DNA from 2 places in the Massilia suwonensis genome. Region 2 is predicted to be linked to the other one. Evidence: predicted binding sites of a transcription regulator. Region 2 holds the regulator's gene; the other holds the start of a gene.

Region 1 (7,642 bases), 120 kb from region 2:
GAGGCCTGGTCGCCACTGGAGCCCGGCACGGAAATGCGTGCGCAATGGATCGAACGTATCCGCTCCAACCGTCCCTGGGTCGTGGAGGTGGACGGCTGCCTGGCCGCCTTCGCCGACCTGCAGCCCTCCGGCTACATCGACCAGTTCTTTGTCGCCTCCGGGTTTGCCGGCCGCGGCATCGGCACGGCGCTGATGAGGCACTTGCACGAGGTCGCGCGTGCGCAGGGCATCGCCACGCTGCGCGCGCATGTCAGCCTTACAGCGCAGCCCTTCTTTCGCGGCTTCGGTTTTGTCGTCGAGCGCGAGCAAGAGCCAGTGGTGCGTGGCGTCGCGTTGCGTAACGCGGCCATGTGCAAGCGTCTGGCAGAAAAAACGGACCCGGGCGGCCCTTGACGCCGCCCCCTCGACTGCGTTCTACTCAGCCGCCTGCCTCCACGAACGCTTTCCAGGAACCCCGCACCGATGCTCGATCTGCTGAACGCCATCCCGCGCGAACTGATTCTTCCCCCTGCCAACCTGTTCCTGCTGATCCTCCTTGGCCTGGGGCTCTGGCGCCGCTGGCCACGGACCGGCCGCATCCTGGCCGGGACGGGATTGGCGGCGCTGGCTTTCCTGTCGTCCAACGCGGGCGCGCGCCTGTTCGTCGCGCCGCTGGAACGGATGACCGCGCCGCTGCAGGCGCCGGAACGGGCCGGCGCGCAGGCGATCGTGGTGCTCGCCGCCGGGCGCCTGCGGGCGGCGCCGGAGTACGGCGGCGAGGACATCCCCGATTACGTCGCGCTCGCGCGCCTGCGCTATGCGGCGCACCTGCAGCGGCGCACCGGGCTGCCGCTCCTCGTCAGCGGCGGCCAGGGCGCCAACGCGGGCCGCCTGGGTGCGAAGCAGGATGTGGCGCCGCTGGCCGACGCGATGGCCGTCGCGCTGCGCGAGGACTTCGGCGTGCCGGTGAAATGGGTCGAGGCGCGCTCGCGCGACACCTTCGAGAACGCGCAATTGAGCGCCGCGCTGCTGCGTGCGGACGGCGTCAAACGCGTCCTCCTCGTGACCGACGCGATGCACATGCCGCGCTCGCGCCCCGTGTTCGAGCGCGCCGGGATCGAGGTGGTCGAGGCGCCCACTGTCTTCTTCGGCAAGCAGCCGCTGTCGGTGGCGGCCTGGCTGCCGAGCGCGGAGGGGATGCGGCGCTCGTGGTATGCGATCTACGAATTGATGGGCCTTGCCTGGTACAAGGTGCGCATGGCGAAGAGCAGTGAGACGCGCTGAGCGTTCAACAGAAATCCCGGCTTCCCGTCGTCAGCTTGCCCAGCAAGTGCGACATGTCCACCAGCCTCTTGGCCACCAGGTGCTTTACCTGGCCCTGGCTTTGCCAGATCCCGTACACGCCCAGCAGGTTCGCGCCCAGCACCTCGCGCCGCTGCTGCTCGACCAGGTCGGGCCAGACGATCACGTTGACGTTGCCCGTTTCGTCTTCCAGCGTCACGAACAGCACGCCTTTCGCGGTGCCGGGCCGCTGGCGCACGGTGACCAGACCGCAGCCGCGCGCCAGCTGGCCGTCCTGGTATTCGTTCAGCACCGAGGCCGGCATGAAGCGCTGGGCCAGCAGCTGCTTTCTCAGCAGCGCGATCGGATGGCGGCCCAGGGTCAGCCCTTGCGCGCGGTAGTCGCCGACGATCTCGTCGCCTTCGGAAGGCGCAGCCAGCACCGGCATCTCCTCGACCGGCGAAGTCGGGCGCAGCAAGTCCTTGTCGGGCACGGCGCCGACGGCCTGCCACAAGGCTTCGCGGCGATGGCCGGCGAGCGAGCGCAGCGCGTTGGCGCCGGCCAGCACCTGCAGGTCGCTGCGGTCGAGCCCTGCCCTGCGCGCCAGGTCGGCCACGCTGTCGAAAGGACGGATCGCGCGCGCGTCCTCGATGCGGGCGGCGGCCTCGCGGCTCATGCCGCGCTGGAGCGACAGGCCCAGGCGCACCGCGGGCTGGCGCGTGGAATCATGCAGCTCTTCCAGCGTCGATTCCCAGCCGCTGACCGTGATATCGACCGGCCGCACCTCGATGCCGTGGCGCTGGGCGTCCTGCACCAGCTGCGAAGGGCTGTAGAAACCCATCGGCTGGCTGTTGAGCAGTGCGCACAGGAAGGCCGCCGGCTCGTGGCACTTCATCCAGGAGCTGGCATAGGCCAGCAGCGCGAAGCTGGCCGCGTGCGATTCAGGAAAACCGTATTCGCCGAAGCCCTGGATCTGGCTGAAGATCGCTTCCGCGAATGCGAGTTCGTAGCCGCGTTCCAGCATGCCGCGCACGATGCGGTCGTAATACTGTTCCAGGCCGCCTTTCCGCTTCCAGGCGGCCATCGCGCGGCGCAGCTGGTCGGCTTCGCCCGGCGTGAAGCCGGCGCCGAGGATCGCGACCTGCATCACCTGCTCCTGGAAGATCGGCACACCCAGCGTGCGTCCGAGCGCCGCCTTCATCTCCTCGCTCGGATACACCACCGGCTCCAGGCCCTGGCGGCGGCGCAGGTAAGGATGCACCATGCCGCCCTGGATCGGGCCGGGCCGCACCACCGCCACCTCGATCACGAGGTCGTAGAAGACGCGCGGCTTCATCCGCGGCAGCATGCTCATTTGCGCGCGCGATTCGATCTGGAACACGCCCACCGTGTCGGCCGCGCAGATCATGTCGTAGGTGGCCTGGTCGTCGGGCGGGATGTCCTGCATCTCGAACAGGTTCCCATGGCGCAGGCTGACCAGCTCCAGCGCACGCCGCAGCATCGACAGCATGCCCAGCGCCAGCACGTCGACCTTCATGAGGCCGAGTTCCTCGAGGTCGTTCTTGTCCCACTGGATGACGCTGCGGTCCGCCATGGCCGCGTTCTCGATCGGCACCAGCCGCGACAGTTTTCCTTGCGCGATGACGAAGCCGCCCGGGTGCTGCGACAGGTGGCGCGGGAAGTTCAGCAACTGGGTGGCGAGCGTCGCCCACTGGCGCGACAGCGGCGCTTCCGGATCGAGGCCGGATTCCGCCAGCCGGTTCAGCAGGTCCGCTTTGTTGTCGAACCAGCGGTGGCTTTTGCAGACCTTCTCGATGATGCCGAGATCGACGCCGAGCGCGCGGCCGCTGTCGCGCAGCGCGCTCTTTGGGCGGTAGCTGATCACGACCGCCGCCAGCGCGGCGCGGGTGCGGCCGTACTTGTTGTAGATGTACTGGATCACCTCTTCGCGGCGCTGGTGCTCGAAGTCGACGTCGATGTCGGGCGGCTCGTTGCGCTCCTTCGAGATGAAGCGTTCGAACAGCAAATTGGCGCGCGCCGGATCGACCTCGGTGATGCCGAGGCAGTAGCACACGGCCGAATTGGCGGCCGAGCCGCGGCCCTGGCACAGGATGTTGTTCGAGCGCGCGAAGTGGACGATATCGTAGACGGTAAGGAAGTAGTGTTCATAGCCCATCTCGGCAATGAGTCCCAGCTCGTGCTCGATCTGGCCCTGCACCCTGGCCGGAATGCCTTCCTTGAAGCGGCGGTGCGCGCCGATATAGGTTTCGGCGCGCAGGAAGCTGGTTGCCGTGTGCCCTTTCGGCACCACTTCGTTCGGGTACTCGTAGCGCAGCTCGTCGAGCGAGAAGGTACACAGGGAAGCGATACGGAGTGTCTCATTCAGCGCTTCGCGCGAATAGATGTTCGCCAGGCGCAGGCGCGCGCGCAGGTGCTGTTCGGCGTTCTGCGCGAGACCATAGCCGCATTCGGCCACTGGTTTGCTCAGGCGCGTGGCGGTGAGCGTGTCCTGCAGCGGTTTGCGCGAGCGCACGTGCATCACGACGTGGCCCAGCGCGACGATGGGCAGGCGATGCTGCCAGCCGACTTCCTCGATCGTGACGCGGTGCGCATCGTCGAAGGCGCGGTGCAGCAGCACCAGGCCGAGCCAGGCGCGGTTTGAAAACTGCTGCGCCATCCAGCGCGCCTGTTCGTGCAGGCGGTCGACGTCCTTGGCCTCGAAACCCGGATAAGCGGGAAGCAGGATCGCCAGGCAGTCGGGCATGCCCTTCAGGTGCGCGAACTCCGGCGCCGGGTTGGCGATGTCGTCCGGCGTGAGGAAGTAGGTCCCCTTCTCGCTGCGCGTGCGCCCGAGCGTGATGAACTCGGACAGGTTGCCGTAGCCGTTGCGGTTCTGCGCCAGCAGGATCAGAGAGAGGGCCGGATCGCCGCCCGGATGGTGCAGGTGGAAATGGGCGCCGACGATGAAGGGCAGCCCTGCTTTCTTCGCTTCGGCGTGGGCGCGCACTACACCCGCCAGCGAGCACTCGTCGGTCAGCGCCAGCGCCGAATATCCTAACCGTACCGCCCGCTCCACCAGTTCCTCGGCGTGCGAGGCGCCTTGCAGGAAGCTGAAGTTCGACAGGCAGAACAATTCCGCGTAGTCGGGTAAGTGAGCGGACGGCGGCGCAGATGACATCGGCAGGTCGGTCTTGTGAGTTCACAAAATACTGTATAAAAACACAGTATAACCGACGAGATCAACTTGGCAATAATTTCCGTGCGTTATTAAAAAAGGCACGCAGGCAGACGCTTGTAATGCCCCGATTAATTTGTCACAATGTCCAAAATTAGACTCTTTGTCTTAACCACGAAATACGACACCATGCCTCTTTCGACTTATCTCGGGACCGCGCCGATTTCCGCCGAGCGCGTCTACGTCCATCCATCCGCGCAAGTCATCGGCAATGTCCGCCTTGGCGCCGATTCTTCCGTCTGGTGTAACGCGGTCCTGCGCGGCGACGTCAACGACATCGTGATCGGGAACTGCTCCAACATACAAGACTTCTCGATGGGCCATGTTTCCCACAAGACTCCGCGAAAACCACAGGGCTCGCCCCTTGTCATCGGCGATTACGTCACCGTTGGACACTCGGTCATCCTGCACGGCTGCCGAATCGGAAACGAATGCCTGATCGGCATGGGCAGTATCGTCATGGACGACGTCGTCATTCCGGACCACGTCATGATAGGCGCGGGCAGCCTGATTTCGCCGGGCAAGACGCTGGAAAGCGGTTTCCTGTACACGGGCCGGCCGGCCGTCAAAATCCGGCCATTGAGCGCCGACGAAATCGCTTACCTGCGTTACTCGGCCGAGCACTACGTGCGGGTCAAGGACAATTATTTGAACGCCCAGGAGCAGGCCTGATGTCCCCTATTCCACACGCCATGCTCGATGCGCAGCATGCTTCCCTGATCGATCAGGTCCAGCATATCGCGCAGGGTTTGGCCCAGACCTTTGCCCCGTTCTGCGAAGTGGTCGTGCACGATTTGCGCGATCCGAAGCACGCCGTGCTCGCCATTCACAATAACCTGTCCGGCCGCGCCGCCAGCGATCCGGCGACGGAACTCGGCCTGGCGCGCATCGCCGACAAGGACTATCCGCAGGTCGTGGCCAACTACACCAACCAGTTCCCTGACGGCCGCCCGGCGAAAAGCACTTCGATCGGCATCCGCGACGCCGAGGGCCGCTACGTCGCCGCACTGTGCCTGAACGTGGACCTGACGCTGTTTCGCTCGATGCAGAACGCGCTTGCGCAGTTCACCGCGACCGATGCCTCGCCCGTGCAGGAATCGCTCGACCCGGCCAACGCCGAAGCGATCCGCCGGCGCATCGACCAGTATGCGGCGAGCCTGGCATCGTCGCCGCAACTGCTGAAGGCGGGCGAGCGCCGCGCGCTGATGCGGGAACTGAAGACCAGCGGCTTCCTCGAAGTGCGGCGCGCCATCGAAATCGCGGCGGCACACCTGGGCATTTCGCGCGCGACCGCCTACAACGACATCAAGTAAGGAGAACATGAATGAACACGCTTAGCCTGCCCACCTACGACGACGTGGTCCAGGCGGCCGCACGCATTGCCGGCGCCGCCAACCATACTCCCGTCCTGACCTCGCGCACCGTCAATGAAGAATTCGGCGCCGAGGTGTTTTTCAAATGCGAAAACATGCAACGGATGGGCGCATTCAAGTTCCGCGGCGCCTACAACGCGCTGTCGAAGTTCACGCCGGAGCAGCGCCGTGCCGGCGTGGTCGCTTTCTCGTCGGGCAACCATGCCCAGGCGATCGCCCTCGCGGCAAGGCTGCTGGGCATGCCGGCCACGATCGTGATGCCGCACGACGCGCCGGCGGCGAAGGTGGCGGCGACAAAAGGCTACGGCGGCAATGTCGTCGTCTACGATCGCTACACAGAGGACCGCGAGCAGATCGGACGCGAACTGGCGGACAAGCACGGCCTGACCTTGATCCCGCCCTACGATCACCCTGACGTCATTGCGGGCCAGGGCACCGCCGCCAGGGAGCTGTTCGAAGAAACCGGACCACTCGACGCATTCTTCGTCTGCCTGGGCGGCGGCGGCCTGCTGGCCGGGTCGGCCCTGTCGACCCGGGCCTTGTCGCCGCAGTGCAGGCTGTATGGCGTCGAGCCGGAGGCCGGCAACGATGGCCAGCAATCGTTCCGCTCGGGCGCCATCGTCCACATCGACACACCCAAAACGATTGCCGACGGCGCCCAGACCCAACACCTCGGCAAGCATACTTTCCCGATCATCCAACGCGATGTCGACGACATCCTGACCGTCTCCGACGACGAACTGGTGCAGTGCATGCGCTTCTTTGCCGAGCGCATGAAGATCGTCGTCGAGCCGACCGGATGCCTTGGATTCGCCGCGGCGCGGCAGATGAAAGACGCGCTGCGCGGCAAGCGGGTCGGCATCCTCGTCAGCGGCGGCAATATCGACCTGGCGCGCCTGAGCGGCTTCCTGGCGGGCTGATGCACTTCATGTCCGAAACACCGAATCCGCCAGGCGTCGGCCCTACGCCCGTATTCCTGAAGCTGGCCGAGCTGCTCGACACCCGACAAGCCCGCTATCGGGTCATCGAGCATCCGGCAGCCGGCAAGTCCGAAGAAGTCGCCCGTATCCGTGGTACTCTTGCTACGGACGATTACCTGCGGATCGCCCAGCCGCGGTTGGCGGACATCCGCCAACAATGATGCTGCCTTACTTGTATGGCTGGATGTCCTTGTAGCGGTTTGATGAGCCCCTGAGGCCAGGCCCCGCCTCCTCTATGCAAAAAAGTTGACGACCACATAGAGCAGCGCCTGCACTGTCGCAAACACGACGCCCGACACCAGCGCCGCCGCTCCCGCCGCCACGGCCAGCCCCGCCACGATCCAGTAACCATCGCGTTCCAGCACGCCCAGCGCCAGTATGCTGATCGCCAGCGCCGGCAACATGTTCCCCAGCGGGATCGGCAGCAGCACGACGATCGCCAGCAGCAAACACACCAGGCCGACCAGGTATTCCATCGGCGGCAAGGCCCAGGCGCTGGCGCGGGGGCGCAGCATTTTTTCGGCGCGCCGCAGCCACGGGCAGATCCGTGCGATCAGTCCCTGGAAGTCGGTCCGCGCCATCGAACGGCGGCTGATGAAGCCGGGCAGCCAGGGCTTGCGTTTGAAGGCCAGCTGCGCCGCCAGCAGCACCAGCGGCGCGCCCAGGATCACCGAGGTGCCGGGCAGCGCCGGCAGCGCGTTCGGGCAGGCGAACACGAACAGCAAGGCGCCCAGCGCGCGGTCGGACAAGGCGGCCAGCAAGTCGCCCACCGAAATGCGTTCGCGCGCGCCGTC
Region 2 (7,642 bases):
AGCTGCAGGCGCCGGCCCGACACGGCCCAGTCGTGGCGCAGGAGCAGCAGGATGCGGTCGGTGTCGCCGATCGAGCGGCGGGTACGGATGACCAGGCTGCGCGCATAGGCGTCGACCTGCTGCTCCAGCTCGGCCTGCCGGTCGCGCTGTTCGTGCTTCAGGTCGAGCAGGACGTAGCTCCACAGCACGATAATCGCGGCCAGCGCGAGCGCCGGCCACACCAGCAGCAGGGGCAGCCGCTGGCGCAGGAAGGCCAGGAAAGGCCGCAGGCGGCCGAGCGCCCGGGTCCAGCTTGCGGCCGGCATCGCCTTGTCGATGTGCAGGTCCATCCGAACTCCAGCTTCAGGGACAGCGTGGATCAGAGTATGACACGGCGCCCCGCCGCCGCTGACGTATGCGCGCCGCATTGCGCAATAAAAAAAGCCCGGCAGTGCCGGGCTTTTTTTAGGTGCAACAAGCAGCTTACATGATGTGGCGGCCGATCCACCAGGCAATCGCCGCCATGAAGGCCGACGCCGGGATGGTGAAGATCCATGCCCACACGATGTTGCCCGCCACGCCCCAGCGCACAGCCGAGGCTTTTTGCGAGGCGCCCACGCCGACGATGGCGCCGGTGATGGTGTGGGTGGTCGAGACCGGGATGCCCCAGAAGCTCGCCATCAGCAGGGTCATGGCGCCGCCGGTTTCGGCGCAGAAGCCGCCCACCGGTTTCAGCTTGGTGATCTTCTGGCCCATGGTTTTGACGATGCGCCAGCCGCCGAACAGCGTGCCGAAGCTGATCGCCGCATAGCAGGAGATGATGACCCAGGCCGGCGGGTGCGCGTCCGTCGGGCTGACGTGGCCAGCGGCGATCAGCAACATCCAGATGATGCCCATGGTCTTTTGCGCGTCGTTGCCGCCGTGGCCCAGCGAGTAGCCGGCTGCCGACACCAGCTGCAGGCGGCGGAACCAGACGTCGACTTTGCGCGGTGTCGATTTCACGAAGATCCAGGACACCAGCAGCATGATGATCGAGCCGAGCACGAAGCCGAGCATCGGAGCGACCACGATGAAGATGACGGTCTTCCACAGGCCTGCCGCGACCAGCGCGCCGGTGCCCGACTTGGCCACTGCCGCGCCGACCAGGCCGCCAATCAGCGCGTGCGAGGACGAGGACGGGATGCCGTAGTACCAGGTGATGATGTTCCAGACGATGGCCCCGACCAGGGCCCCGAAGATCACGTAATGGTCGACCACGTGCGGGTCGATCGTGCCCTTGCCGATCGTCTGCGCCACCTTCATGCTGACCACGAAAATGGCGATGAAGTTGAAGAAGGCGGCCATGGCGACGGCCGATTGCGGTTTCAGCACCCCGGTCGAGACGACGGTCGCGATCGCGTTCGCCGAATCGTGGAAGCCGTTCATGAAGTCGAACACCAGCGCGAGCAGCACCAGCAAACCCAGCACGTAAATGCTGATAGTTAAATGTTCCATAATTATTCTTGTTGTGGAAGCTTACGCGTTCTCGACGATGATGCCTTCGATGATGTTCGCCACGTCTTCGCAGCGGTCGGTGACGGTCTCGAGGATCTCGTAGATCGCCTTCATCTTGATCAGGTTGCGCACGTCCGGCTCGTCGCGGAACAGTTTCGACATCGCGGCGCGCATCACGTGGTCGGCGTCCGATTCCAGGCGGTCGATTTCTTCGCAGATGGCGACGATCTTCTGGGCGTTGCCCATGTCGTGCAGCAGGCCGACGGCCGATTGCACCTTCTCGCAGCAGGCCAGGCACAGTTCGGCCAGGCGCTTCGCTTCCGGCGTGACGGCGTGCAGGTCGTACAGGGAGATGGTCTGGGCCGCGTCTTCCATCATGTCGAGGATGTCATCCATGCGCGTGATCAGCTTGTGGATGTCGTCGCGGTCGATCGGGGTGATGAAAGTCTTGTGCAGCAGGTCGACGGTGGCGTAGGTGACTTTGTCCGCCTGCTTTTCGATGCTCTCGACGGCGTGCGTGCGGTTTTCCAGGTCGTCGAAGTTGGTCATCAGGCCGACCATCTCGTGCGCACCCTTCACGCACAGCGCAGCGTGCTGGTTAAACAAATCAAAAAACTTGCCCTCGGTGGGCATCAGGCGTCCAAACATTAATGGTTCTCCGTGTAAAAACTTGGGACTGCAAGGGTGCGCTGCGTAGCAAGCGAAGCAGCGTCACAATATCGGCTTAATCGCCCTGGTAGACGGCGAGGTTACCGCTGTAGTTGCCAAACTTGGTGTACTGGCCGATCCAGGTCAGGCGGATCGCGCCGATCGGACCGTTACGCTGCTTGCCGATGATGATCTCGGCGGTACCTTTATCGGGCGAGTCGGCGTTGTAGACCTCGTCGCGATACAGGAAGATGATCACGTCCGCATCCTGCTCGATTGCGCCCGATTCGCGCAAGTCGGACATCACGGGACGCTTGTTCGGGCGCTGTTCCAGGGAGCGGTTCAGCTGCGACAGTGCGATGACGGGGCAATGCAACTCTTTCGCCAGGCCCTTTAGCGAACGCGAGATCTCGGAAATCTCGGAAGCGCGGTTGTCGCCCGGCTGGCTGCCCTGCATCAGCTGCAGGTAGTCGACGATGATCAGGCCGAGCTTGCCACATTGGCGCGCCAGGCGGCGCGCGCGTGCGCGCATCTCGATCGGGTTCAGCGCCGGCGTCTCGTCGATGTAGAGCTGGGCATCGTTCATCTTCTGGATCGCGTGCGTCAGGCGCGGCCAGTCCTCGTCGTTGAGGCGGCCGGTACGCAGGCGGTGCTGGTCGAGCTGGCCAACCGAACCGAGCATACGCATGGCCAGCTGGGCGCCGCCCATCTCCATCGAGAACACGGCGACCGGCAGGCCCGCTTCGATGGCGACGTTCTCGCCGATGTTCACCGAGAACGCGGTCTTGCCCATCGACGGACGGCCGGCGACGATGACCAGGTCGCCCGGCTGCAGGCCCGAGGTCATCTTGTCGAGGTCGATGAAGCCGGTCGGCACGCCGGTGATCTCGCCCTGGTTTTCGCGAGAATACAGTTCGTCGATGCGCTCGACGACCTGGGTCAGCAGCGGCTGCACGGCGGTCCAGCCCTGGGCGCCGCGCGCGCCCTGCTCGGCGATGGCGAAGATCTTGGATTCGGCTTCGTCAAGCATCTGCTTGACTTCCTTGCCTTGCGGATTGAACGCGTTGCCGGAAATTTCGTCGGCGACGGTGATGAGTTTGCGCAGCACGCCGCGGTCGCGCACGATCTCAGCGTAGCGGCGGATGTTGGCGGCGGACGGCGTGTTCTGGGCCATCGCGTTCAGGTATTGCAGGCCGCCCACGTCGTCGGCCTTGCCGAGCGAGACCATGGCCTCGTAGACCGTAATCACGTCGGCCGGCTTGCCACTGTTAATCAGGCGCACCATCTGTTCGAAGATGATACGGTGGTCGTAGCGATAAAAATCGTCCGCGTGCATGAAGTCGGCAATACGGTCCCAGGCCGCATTGTCGCGCAGGAGGCCGCCGATGACGGACTGTTCTGCTTCGATGGAATGCGGGGGAATGCGCAGCGATTCGATTTGCGGATCTGCGGGGGTATTCATGGCGGGCATTATAACCTTTCCGGTCACACGGCTGAAATAATTGGCGAGTTTCCGGAAATAAAAAAAGCCGGGATAACCCGGCTTTTTCTTTAAAACAACAGCTTACTGACTGTAAACTGCGGACTTACTTAGGCAGCTTCGCCGACGACAGCGATCGTGATTTCCACGACGACGTCGGTGTGCAGCGCGACGGCAACAGGGTGCTCGCCGGTGGTCTTCAGCGGGCCGGTCGGCAGACGCACTTGCGCCTTTTCGACTGCGAAACCTTGCTTGCTCAGGGCTTCGGCGATGTCGAAGTTGGTGACCGAACCGAACAGACGGCCGTCGACGCCGGCTTTCTGTGCGATGGTGATGGTCATGCCGCTCAGCTTGTCGCCCTGGGCTTGCGAAGCAGCCAGCTTTTCAGCAGCAGCTTTTTCCAGCTCGGCGCGCTTGACTTCGAACTCGGCCACAGCGGCCTGGGTTGCACGGCGGGCCATCTTTTGCGGGATCAGGAAGTTACGTGCGTAACCGTCCTTGACCTTGACCACGTCGCCCAGGTTGCCGACGTTAACAACTTTTTCCAAAAGGATAACTTGCATATTTTTCTCCAGGATGTTCTGAACTGACAGCCGCGATTAGGCGTTGTGCAGGTCGGTGTACGGCAGCAGCGCGAGGTAGCGTGCGCGCTTGATCGCGGTGTCGACCTGGCGCTGGTAGTGCGCCTTGGTGCCGGTCAGACGTGCCGGCATGATCTTGCCGTTTTCCTGGACGAAGTCCTTCAGGGTGTCGACGTCTTTGTAATCGACCTGTTCCACGTTTGCAGCGGTGAAGCGGCAGAACTTCTTACGCTTGAACAGCGGGTTCTGCTGTTTGCGCTTGAGTTTTTCTTTAGCCTTGTTTTTGTCGAACTTTTTACCGAATGCCATTTTGAGGCTCCTGTATATCTAAAAGGTGGGCCGCTAGGTAATTAAGCGGCAGCACTGAAATCAATGATGTGAAACACCAGGGCTTTGCTGTTGCGATTCTTCCTGGCCAGAAATCCCGTGAACTGGTGCGCGGCGCCCAGCTCTGCTGCTGCGAAACGGCCCGAAATTTCTCCCGCGGCGAACGCGGCGATTTCAAACTGGACCTGTCTCTCCACTCCTGCCTCGACCTGCTGCGAATTGTGCATCAGGATTGCCGAGACGACCGGCACGCCGGCGGGGGTGTAGCGCAGTACGTCGCGTTCAGCAATCGTCGCGACGACTTGAAGCTGGTTCACTAGGAGTTCACGATTCCTGGCAGAAGAATTCAGGCAGCGGCGGCCGGGGCAGCAGCCGGGGCTTCTGCGCGGTGGCTCTTGGCTGCGTCTTCGCGCTGGACCGACTTCATCATTGGCGATGGAGCGGTTTCAGCTTTCTTCATCTTCACGGTCAGGTGACGCAGCACGGCATCATTGAACTTGAATGCGGTTTCCAGCTCGACCAGGGTCTCGTTGTCGCACTCGATGTTCATGCAGATGTAGTGTGCCTTCGGCAGCTTCTGGATCTGGTAAGCCATCTGGCGACGGCCCCAGTCTTCCACGCGATGGATGTTACCGCCGCGGCTCGTCACCGTGGTCTTGTAACGCTCGATCATCGCCGGGACTTGCTCGCTTTGGTCCGGGTGGACGATAAAAACGATTTCATAATGACGCATGCAACACTCCTTGAGGACGTTTAAACAAATGCCCACCTCGGCGTCAAGACGAGTGTGGGAAGGGAAAGCCGGCAATTATAACGCGACTTCGAGCGCAGCACAATCACCCTAGGGGCAGGCAGCAGGGGCCAGGTACTTCTGTACGCCAGAGCTAAGCGTATAACCCTGCATGGATAAAATTTGCAAGTTTGTTGATTTAACATTTTAACTATGCCAACTTTCCTTGTCGCAACTTTGCGACTGGGATCAAATGTGCGTTTCAGACCTAACTTCATCATTTTAAGAAAGAATGACATGAAACTGAAAAAAGCTTCCCTGATCGGTGCAGCGCTGGCCTTCGTCGCCGCTGCCGCCTATGCAGCGCCGCCGTACGGCTACACGAATATTTACTATAGCGATGCAACATACTCGGTCGAGGTGGGCCACGCTGAATTCACCTGTTCCGGCCGGTGGTATCGATCTGGTGAAGAAACGGACTATTTCGTCAGGACGAACGAAAACCAATGCCGCTGGGGCGGCTGGGACCTCGATCCCTGGGGCTGATACATAGGTAATATGTAGGTAATCGAAGAGCATACGTTGGCTTGACCCGACGTATGCTCGCGATGAACAGCTTAAATTGCCTGCACTTGAAAGTATCACTTGCAAATCCACGAATACTGTACAAAAATACAGTCTGAATCATTAACCCGTGGTAGATCCATGCTCAAGCTCACTGCAAGGCAAGAACAGATCCTGAACCTGATCAAGGAAGCGATCGACAATACCGGCTTCCCGCCGACCCGCGCCGAAATCGCCAAAGAGTTGGGCTTCAAGTCGGCCAACGCCGCCGAGGAACACCTGCAGGCTCTGGCCCGCAAAGGCGCCATCGAGATCGTTTCGGGCACTTCGCGCGGCATCCGCCTGATCGGCGCCTCCACGCCGGAACCGGTGCCGCACGTGCCGGCCGCCCTCCTGATGTCGCTGCCGCTGGTCGGCCGCGTCGCCGCCGGCTCGCCGATTCTGGCCCAGGAACACGTCGAGGCCACCTACAACGTCGACCCGGCCATGTTCGGCGCCCGCCCCGATTTCCTGCTGAAAGTACGCGGCTGGTCGATGCGCGACGCCGGCATCATGGATGGCGACTTCCTCGCCGTCAAAAAGATCGACAGCGCCAAGAATGGCCAGATCGTCGTCGCCCGTCTCGGCGAAGACGTCACCGTCAAGCGCTACCGCAAGACCGGCGACACGATCGAGCTGCTGCCGGAAAACCCGGACTTCAAGGTCATCCGCGTGGAACCGGGCGACGAGTTCGCGCTCGAAGGCCTGGCGGTTGGCTTGATGCGCAGCTGGCACTGACCGGCGCATTCGACCTGCACACCGGATCGCTGCATCGGATCATAAAAAAAGCCGCTTACGCGGCTTTTTTACGTCCCGGTTTATTTCCCGGTCTGGCTGTAATTGCTCCTGCGCGCATCGATCTCGCGTTGGCGCTCGGCCGAAGGACCAGCGTCGATGATCGCCTTGTGTTCCTTGACGTAGGCTTCGGTCGCGCTGCGCCAGGCGGCAACGTCGGCGAGGACCAGCTTGGCACTTACCTTGGCCTCTTCCACCAGGTTTTCCTGCACCGTCGCCAGATAGGTCTTGGCGCGTTCGGTCTCTGACGCGTTCATGAGCTTCACGACATCGGCGGGAATGCGCTTGACGAGGGGCGAGGAGGCGTTCATGTTTTCGACGAAACCGTTGTAGCAGGCTTGCCAGTTGGAGATGGCCGCCGACACCCGCTCGATCTCGTCGGGCTGCTTGGAGATGGCCGGGATCCGGGGCGCGGGACAGTAATACTTTCCGCTTTTCAGCTCGGCTCCATCGTATTTGCCTACCCAATAATCGATGTCGGCGCGCCGCTCCACGCGCTGCTGCATGACGACCAGGGAGCTGGCGGCCACCGCATTGCCTTTGGCGGCCGCCTTGCGGAACCATGCCTCGGCCTTGGCCTCGTCCACGGCGCCCGCTTCGCCGTACCAGTACATCTGGCCCAATTGCTGCTGGGCGTCGACGTTGCCGGCATTGGCCAGCCTGGTGTACAGCGCGAGGGCTTCCGGATATTTTTTCTGCTCGAACAAGGCGTTGGCAGCGGCGAGATCGTTCGCGGCGCTGACGGGCAAGCTCGCGAACAGGACGGCACAAAACAGGAATTTTTTCATGGGAGTAACAGGTTGAGCAAGGCCCATCATACTGCGAGATGCGGCCCTGCTCAACCGGGAAGTCGCTTCCCTGCGGATTATTTACCTGTACTTACCCGCGCGTCCGTACCGCCGTGCAGGCGCAATTCGTTGTCGCGCACGATGCGCGTGGTTTCCAGTTCGATCTGGCGTTTGCGGCGCACGTTCTCTTCCTTGACGAAGGACTGGGTCGCCTTTT

Evidence for each region. The regulator LexA, encoded in region 2, represses DNA repair genes until DNA is damaged. The targets are predictions, from matches to a motif close to ACTGTATNNNNATACAGT.
Region 1: a site for LexA is predicted at 4,469-4,486, ahead of ACFPQ5_RS15670 (error-prone DNA polymerase). Genes of this name have one in related genera too.

What each region holds. Positions count from the first base shown of each region.
Region 1 is NZ_JBHSMR010000013.1:1,694,644-1,702,285, forward strand. It holds gene ACFPQ5_RS15660 (GNAT family N-acetyltransferase) at 1-393, shown strand, start outside; gene ACFPQ5_RS15665 (YdcF family protein) at 463-1,263, shown strand; gene ACFPQ5_RS15670 (error-prone DNA polymerase) at 1,268-4,438, opposite strand; gene ACFPQ5_RS15675 (gamma carbonic anhydrase family protein) at 4,625-5,167, shown strand; gene ACFPQ5_RS15680 (helix-turn-helix transcriptional regulator) at 5,167-5,808, shown strand; gene ACFPQ5_RS15685 (threo-3-hydroxy-L-aspartate ammonia-lyase) at 5,820-6,788, shown strand; gene ACFPQ5_RS15690 (YbaK/EbsC family protein) at 6,788-7,009, shown strand; gene ACFPQ5_RS15695 (exopolysaccharide biosynthesis protein) at 7,082-7,642, opposite strand, start outside.
Region 2 is NZ_JBHSMR010000013.1:1,574,291-1,581,932, forward strand. It holds gene ACFPQ5_RS15110 (bifunctional diguanylate cyclase/phosphodiesterase) at 1-329, opposite strand, end outside; gene ACFPQ5_RS15115 (inorganic phosphate transporter) at 463-1,473, opposite strand; gene ACFPQ5_RS15120 (DUF47 domain-containing protein) at 1,495-2,121, opposite strand; gene ACFPQ5_RS15125 (replicative DNA helicase) at 2,198-3,583, opposite strand; gene rplI (50S ribosomal protein L9) at 3,712-4,164, opposite strand; gene rpsR (30S ribosomal protein S18) at 4,201-4,491, opposite strand; gene priB (primosomal replication protein N) at 4,533-4,826, opposite strand; gene rpsF (30S ribosomal protein S6) at 4,856-5,242, opposite strand; gene ACFPQ5_RS15150 (DUF6289 family protein) at 5,537-5,785, shown strand; gene lexA (transcriptional repressor LexA) at 5,945-6,580, shown strand; gene ACFPQ5_RS15160 (SEL1-like repeat protein) at 6,661-7,425, opposite strand; gene ACFPQ5_RS15165 (tetratricopeptide repeat protein) at 7,503-7,642, opposite strand, start outside.